Linked DNA regions of Archangium violaceum. The protein of the gene in region 2 interacts with the protein of the main gene of each other region in a pairwise test. Links are inferred from orthologs where the notes say so. Each region holds a gene or a part of one and is shown on either strand. Other genes may lie near its edges.

Evidence for each region. Proteins that work in one complex are often made in the same cells at the same time.
Region 1: the proteins of priA (region 2) and JRI60_RS43245 interact in binary tests that used the Escherichia coli proteins (3 or more experiments, as listed by UniProt). The link is inferred for Archangium violaceum from one-to-one orthologs.

Annotation. Positions count from the first base shown.
Region 1 is NZ_CP069396.1:10,872,024-10,875,345, reverse strand. The notes cover bases 563-3,322. They hold JRI60_RS43245 (single-stranded DNA-binding protein), read left to right. Parts: upstream 563-1,563; coding sequence 1,564-2,082; downstream 2,083-3,322. Other genes in these bases: JRI60_RS43235 (Hsp33 family molecular chaperone HslO), read left to right, coding at 3,100-3,322; JRI60_RS43240 (succinate dehydrogenase), read right to left, coding at 2,213-2,878; dacB (D-alanyl-D-alanine carboxypeptidase/D-alanyl-D-alanine endopeptidase), read left to right, coding at 563-1,383. Outside these bases: more of dacB, read left to right, coding at 1-562. UniProt on the Escherichia coli protein: Plays an important role in DNA replication, recombination and repair. Binds to ssDNA and to an array of partner proteins to recruit them to their sites of action during DNA metabolism. Acts as a sliding platform that migrates on DNA via reptation.
Region 2 is NZ_CP069396.1:10,148,106-10,152,189, forward strand. What follows is about bases 635-3,593. They hold priA (replication restart helicase PriA), read right to left. Parts: upstream 3,257-3,593; coding sequence 1,013-3,256; downstream 635-1,012. Other genes in these bases: JRI60_RS40415 (hypothetical protein), read right to left, coding at 635-995; JRI60_RS53805 (hypothetical protein), read right to left, coding at 3,378-3,593. Outside these bases: more of JRI60_RS40415, read right to left, coding at 1-634; more of JRI60_RS53805, read right to left, coding at 3,594-4,070.

The sequences.
Region 1 (3,322 bases), 720 kb from region 2 along the record:
AAGGGCAAGGTGAAGCCGGGTGTCACGCCCCAGAAGGCCAGGCTGGTGTACGTGGCCCACTCGGAGACCTTCGACGTCATCCTCAAGCGCCTCAACAAGGTGTCGAGCAACTTCATCGCCGAGACGCTCCTCAAGACGATGGGCGCCGAGGCGCGTGGGGTGCCGGGCACCTTCGCCAAGGGCATCGACGTGGTGGAGGACTTCCTCTCGCGCGAGGTGGGCATCCCCCGCGGCACCTACGTGATGAAGAACGGCAGCGGCCTCAATGACGCCAACCGCTTCTCCGCCGCGCAGATGGACCGGATCCTCCGCTACATGTACGAGCGCTTCCCGCTGGCGCCCGAGTACCTGTCCTCGCTGGGCATCGCCGGCAAGGACGGCACGCTGCGCTACCGCTTCGATGGCACCGAGGCCGTGGGCCGGCTGCGCGCCAAGACGGGCACGCTGGAGAACGTGTCGGCCCTCAGCGGCTACGTGCAGGCGGCCGGTGGGGAGAAGTTCATCTTCTCCATGATGGTGAACGACTACCCGGGCCGCTCCGGACCGGTGGTGCGCGGGCTGGACGCGCTGGGCGCGGCGGTGGCCTCGATGGGCTCCACGATGGGCCCCGGGCGCGCGGTGGCGGAGCTCGCCAGCGAGGAGAAGTCGAGCAGCCCCCTGGCCGAGGTGACCAGCCGGGTGAAGACGTACCTGGCACTGGGCAGCCAGAGGGATCCGCGCAACATCGGCTTCCTGCGCACGGCGTGGCGCAGCGAGAGGGACCCCGCGGTGCGCGCGGTGCTGGCCGAGAGCCTCTACCAGTCCAACCCGCAGGACTACCTCGGGGTGCGCACGCTGCTGGACAGCTACTCGGCCGGTACGGAGGTGTATGGCCGGCTGCGCTCGGTGGCGCGTGAGCTGTCGGTGGAGGTGCCCGGGCTGGGCAGCATGGTGGAGCTGGCCGCCAGCGGCAACGCCGAGGCGCTCTCGCGCATCGTCGAGCTGTCCGGGGCCTCCTCGGGCGATGTCGGCTCCGAGTCGGAGATGGTCGAGGGTCTGGGCGCCGTGGCGCGCACGGCCCCGGAGGAACTGGTGCAGGCGCTGCGCGGTGCCTCGGCGAAGGATCGCGAGGCGGCCACCTCGCTGCTGGCGCGCGGGCTGGTGCAGGCCGGCGAGGCGGAGCACCCCTTCTGGAAGGCGCTGAAGAAGAGCCTGGGCTCCACCGACACGAAGCTGGTGGAGTTCGCCCGCTCGCTGGAGGGCTCGCTGTCGCGCAAGGTGGCCGAGGAGAAGGCGCCCAAGCCCCAGCAGCTGGTGCCCACGCAGGTGGTGGCCCCGGCCGCCGCCGTGCCCATGGGCCCCGGCCCCGCCGAGCGCACCGCCGAGACCCGTCCGGGCGGGTGAAGCGCTCGGTCCGCTGTCTGCTCGTCCGCCTGTCAGCCAACGGATGACCGGGTGAATCCCTGTTCAGGTGGGGACTCACCCGGTATGCTATAGGGCGAGCTCGATGCGGGTTCTGTTCCCGCATCGGACGCATGTGACCGGCCCGTGGTGGGTCGGTCCTCGAAGAGAAAGGAAGGCGTCATGGCTGGAGGAGTCAACAAGGTCATCCTCATCGGCAATCTCGGCGCGGACCCGGAGGTGCGTTTCACCCCGGGCGGCCAGGCGGTAGCCAACTTCCGCATCGCGACCAGCGACACCTGGACCGACAAGAACGGCCAGAAGCAGGAGCGCACGGAGTGGCACCGCATCGTGGTGTGGGGGAAGCTCGCGGAGCTCTGCGGCGAGTACCTGAAGAAGGGCCGCCAGTGCTACGTCGAGGGTCGCCTGCAGACGCGCGAGTGGACGGACAAGGAAGGCCGCAAGAACTACACCACCGAGGTGGTGGCCAACGGAGTGACCTTCCTCGGCGGCCGTGACGGCGCCGGCGCGGGTGGTGGCGGTGGTGGTGGCGGCCGCGGTGGTGGCTACTCGCAGCGCGGGGGTGGCCAGCAGCAGGGCGGTGGCTACGAGGACTACGGCCCGCCTCCGATGGATGACGGCGGCGGCATGGGCGGCGGTGGTGGCGGCAACGGCGGCGGGGACGACGACATCCCGTTCTAGGCCGACCGCCTGGAAGCGAAACGGCCGCTCCCGGATGTTCGGGGCGGCCGTTGTCGTTGCGGGGTTGTTTCGGCGAAGACCCTCACCCCGACCCTCTCCCAGGGGGAGAGGGAGGAAGGGGGACAGGGGCTCACCCGTAGGCGGCGCCGGCCTTGTACAGCGCGAAGATGGCGCCCCAACCCATGGCCAGCAGCACCAGGAAGATGGCGATGGACCACGGCTCGAAACGGCGCATGGAGCGCTCGGAGGCCAGCAGACCCCAGCCCATGGCGAAGCCCTGCAGGCCGTTGGCGATGTGGTACGCCGTGCCCAGCACGCCCAGCACGTAGACGATGATCGTCGGCGCGTGGAAGTGCATCTCCCGCGCGATGTCCGAGAACGGCTCCGCGTGACCCTCCACCAGCCGCGGGTGCAGGAAGGCCAGCCACATGTGCGCGCCCAGGAAGAAGAGCACGCCGAGGCCCGCCACGCGCTGAACGATGTACTTGAGGTTGCCGTAGTACGGGTAGGCCGCGTTGTTCGGCTTGAAGCTCAGCAGCCTCACGATGCCCCACCCGGTGTGGAGCAGCAGCGGGAGGATGACGACCAGGAACGTGGCGGCCTGCGCGTACGGGTGCTTGTACTGCGTCACCGCCGACTGCCAGGCCTCGGCGCCCTGCCAGGCGGCGAGGTTGTCCCACAGGTGGTTCACCACCCAGATGCTCAGCGGCACCACGGCGAGGAACGAACCCAGGCGGGACTGGAGGAGCGGCGTCTTCTGCGATTGGACGGGGGCGGCTGCGGCGTGGGTGCTCATCGGTACTCCGGAAGACGGACGGACGGACAGTGGGTTATAGCCCGGTCCCGCCCGGCGGTAGCACTTTCCTCCATCAGCGGACGGCAGCCGGGGCACACGGAGGTATTAGGTAGGACGATGCTTCCGAGGAGGCCCCTCCGCCCGGACCCCGGACGGGGGAGCCCTCGCGCTCATTGTCATTGGCGAGCGGCGCGCGGGTGGGCACGCTAGTTCCACGACCTATGGCCGATGAACTCGTCAGTGGATTGTTGAAGGAAACCGACCTGCGCGTGGTGCTCGTCACCGCCAGCGAGCTCGCTCGCCGGGCGCGCGAGCTGCACCGCTCCGCGACGGCCTCGGCCTCGTTGATGGCGCAGGGCCTCACCGCCGGCGCCCTGCTCGCCGCCCTGCAGAAGAGCGACTCGCGCGTCAACCTGCAGCTCGAGTGCGACGGGCCGCTCCGGG
Region 2 (4,084 bases):
TCGACGACCTTCACCTGGGGCAGCGGACGCAGCGGCTCGACCGGCACCGACTCCGGAGCCGAGACCGTCACGGGCCCCATCTCGCCCGGCGACACGGCCGTGATGGTGGGAATCGCCGAGCCCATGGCGGGGGTCCGGGCGAAGAGCCCCGCGGAAGAGGTGGGCAGCGAGGACTCCTCCTGCTTGCGGCGGCGCCGGGCGGCGGCCTCGAGGCGGACCTCATCCTCCAGGCGCAGCATCTCCTTCTCGTCGGGCCCGCGAGGCGCCTCCACCGGCACCTGGCCCGACACGACCACCGCCTGCTCCGTCTGCCCGAAGAGCGACTCCGCCTCGTCTCCAGGGTCCGGCTCGGACAGGGCCGAGGCCCTCGGCGCGGCGCGCTCCGCCGGAGCCGGGTCCGGCGTGGCCGGGACGGTGGCCACCACCGCCTGCTCCGTCTGGGCGAACAGGTCCTCGGCATCGAGGGTGGACTGGAGCTTGCGCCCCTCGTCCGTCTTGGGCAGGTCGTCGAAGAGCGAGTGCTCCAGGGCGGCGTTGCGCACGGGCGCGGAGGACTTCTGGACGAGCCCCGGAGGCCCGGACCGCACGGGGGCTGGCTCCTCCACCGGCGCCTCCACGTCGTCCCGCACCGCGTACCAGGCCTCCGGGCCCGAGGGGGAGCGGATGACGGTGGCCACCTGCTCCACGAAGCCGGAGCCGTCCAGGGGAAGGGGCGCCACGGGGGCGGCGCTGCCGGGGACGGGCTCGCCGAGCAGCAGCACGCGTGCCAGCCGCATGTCCGGGTGCTGCCCGAGCTCCTCCAGGACGAGGGGGCCGCGCCCGCTCTCCACGCTCGGCGCCAGGATGATGAGCGCGGGCAGGTGATGGCCGAAGGCAATGAGGGCATCGGCCACGGAGGTGGCGAGGATGACCTCATAGCCCTCGCGCGCGAGCAGCCGGCGCACGGTGGCGATGGTGGCGATGTCGTCGTGGACGAGGAGGACCGATTCGGCCATTGGAAGCGGGCGCGAGTCTACAGCATGGCCGCCGGATCCACGTCGATCGTGACACGCACGGCGGACGGAATGTCCACCAGCTTCGCTTCCAGGCGGGCGAGCAGCGGGGCGAGCGCCGCATGGGTAGGGGCCTTGAGCAGCAACTGCCACCGGGTGCGGCCCCGGATGCGGGAGATGGGGGCGATGGCGGGCCCCAGCAGGCGCACCCCCCAGGAGGCGGGGGGCATGTTGCGGCCGATGAAGTCCCCGAGCAACCGGGCCACGCTGGCGGTCTGCTCGGCGCTCTCGCCCTCGAGGCGGACGGCGGCCATCCGGGTGTAGGGCGGCCAGGCGAGCACCTTGCGCCGCCCCAGCTCCCCCTCGGCGAAGCCGTCGAAGTCATGGGCGAGCATGCGCTTCACGGGCTCGGCGTCCGGGTTGTAGGTCTGCACCAGCACCCGGCCCGGGTCCTTCCCGCGCCCGGCGCGGCCGGCCACCTGGGTGAGGAGGTGGAAGGTGCGCTCGGAGGCGCGGAAGTCGGGGATGGCCAGCGAGGTGTCCGCCATCACCACGCACACCAGCGTCACCCCGGGGAAGTCGTGCCCCTTGGCCACCATCTGCGTGCCCACCAGGACGTCGATCTCCCGGCGGGCGAAGGAGGCGAGCAGCTCCGTGAGGCGCTCGGCGCTGGTGGCCGAGTCCCGGTCCAACCGGGCCACGCGGGCCTGGGGAATGCGCTCGGCGACCTCGGCCTCCACGCGCTCGGTGCCGATGCCCATCTTGAGCAGGGGCCCGGTGCACTCGCGGCAGTGCTCGGGCACCGGGTGGGCCACGCCGCAGTAGTGACACACCAGCCGGTTCTGCGAGCGGTGGTAGGTGAGGCACACGTCACACTCGGAGCACTTCACCGAGGTGCCGCACACCTCGCAGATGAGGAAGGTGCTGTGGCCGCGGCGGTTGAGGAAGAGGATGACCTGCTGGCCGCGGCCGATGGTCTCCGCCATGGCGTCGAGCAGCGGCGGGGAGAGGATGGGAGCCTCCTCCTGGGCGAGCGGCTCGCGGGGGCGCTCCTGGCGCAGGTCCACCAGTTGGATGGTGGGCATGGGCCGGTCGTCGACGCGGTTCTTGAGCTCCAGCTTGCGGTAGCGGCCGCGGCGGGTGTTCTCCAGCGTCTCGAGCGAGGGCGTGGCCGAGCCGAGCACCACCACGGCCCCGGCCTGCTTGGCGCGCACCACGGCCAGGTCGCGCGCCTGGTAGCGCAACTTGTCCTCCTGCTTGAAGGAGGGGTCGTGCTCCTCGTCCACCACGACGAGGCCGAGATTCTCCACGGGGGCGAACACGGCCGAGCGTACGCCCACGGCGATGCGCACCGAGCCCTTGCGCAGGGCCTGCCAGTGGAAGAGGCGCTCGCGGTCCTTGAGGGCCGAGTGCAGCACGGCCACGTCGGCGCCGAAGCGGCTGCGGAAGCGGCCCACGAGCTGGGGCGTGAGGGCGATCTCGGGTACCAACACGAGGCTGCCCTTGCCGTGCTCGAGCGCGCGCTCCACGGCGCGCAGGTACACCTCGGTCTTGCCGCTGCCGGTGACACCGTGGAGGAGGAAGGGCTGGAAGCCGCCAAGGTCAACGGCGGTGTGGAGCTCCGTCACCGCGGCGGCCTGCTCGGGAGTGAGCTGGTCGGGACGGCCCTGGGCGAGCCCCTCCTTCACCCCCGGGGCGATGACCTCCTCCTCGATGCGGACGAAGCCACGATCGACCAGCTTGCGCAGCGTCTCGCGGGCGCCGGGGATGGCATGGGCCACCTCCTCGATGGGGGCGCGGCCGCCCACCGCGAGGAGATAGGCGAGCGCGGCGGACTGCGCGGGGGCGCGGCGGAGGACGGCGGGCGCCTCGGGGACGAGCGCCACGGCGAACTCCTGCACGTCGGGCTTCGCCTGCTTCTCCTCCTCGGCCTTGGTGAGCCCGGGGGGAAGCGCGCTCTTGATGACCTCACCGAGCGGGTAGCGGTAGTGCTCGGCGGCGAAACGCAGGAGCGCGATGAGGTCCGGAGGGAGGGACGGCGAGTCCTCCAGCACCTTCATGATGGGCTTGAGCTTGACGCTCTCGCTCTCGGGAGGAGGCGTGGCGGGCCCGAGGAAGAAGCCGAGCGACATGCTGCGGCCGAAGGGCACGAGGATGCGCTGGCCCGGCGACAGACGGCCGGAGAGACCGTCGGGGACGACGTAGGTGAACTCGCCCCGGACAGGACGGCCGACGGCAACGGAGGCGAGGTTCGAGGGGCTCAAGGCGACAGGGGAGCACTGTAGCGGCGGCCTCTGACACCGGTAGTTTTCTGGCCACGGTGCACCCCGTGGACGCGCGCGATGTCCGGGAATGCACTGGGGGTGCTGGAGGCAGAAGGACGTCTTACGCGGAGCCCTGTTTCGTGGTGGTCAACGGGTGGGGTCCCCGAGGGTTCCACACGTACTCCTCGCTGAGCGTCAGCCGCATGTTGGTGAACCCGTGCCGCGCCACGAAGCGCTCGAAGCGCTCGGACACGGTCAGGACCCCCTGGAGCCCCCTGGGGTGGAAGATGTCCTCCCCCTGCCAGGTGCCCGACTCCAGGGTGAAGCCGTGAATGGCATCAATGCCCTCACAGCGGCACTCCTCACAGGTGGGAGTCTTCCCGTAACGAATGCGGCTGCGCGAAAGGTCCACCGCCGCGCGACCGAGGCAGGGCCTGACGGTGAAGTACTGAGGGACATTTGATGGCTTGGGGCTTCGCCGCTTCCTGCGCACCCGCATAACCTCCACTGGATGGAAGCCCTCGAGTCCCGTGAGGCCCTCGTCGCGCAAGGCCTGGGCCAACCGCTTGGACACAAGCAGGTCATCCCCGGAAAGATGAAGGAAATCCCCAAGTTCCTCACCGTGCAGCACCAGATCGACGCGATAGGGCGGCAGCCACGTCAGCATCCCGATAGGATCGCCGCACCGCGAGCAACGGGGGGCCTCTCCGAGGTTGATGGGCTCGACCGTATTGGCATCGGTATCGAAACGGGAGCCGTGGGCGTCTTCTTCCAGGTAGAAGAAGCGCGGTGGGACAGAGGGCTCAGAACCCATGAGGGAACCTCGCG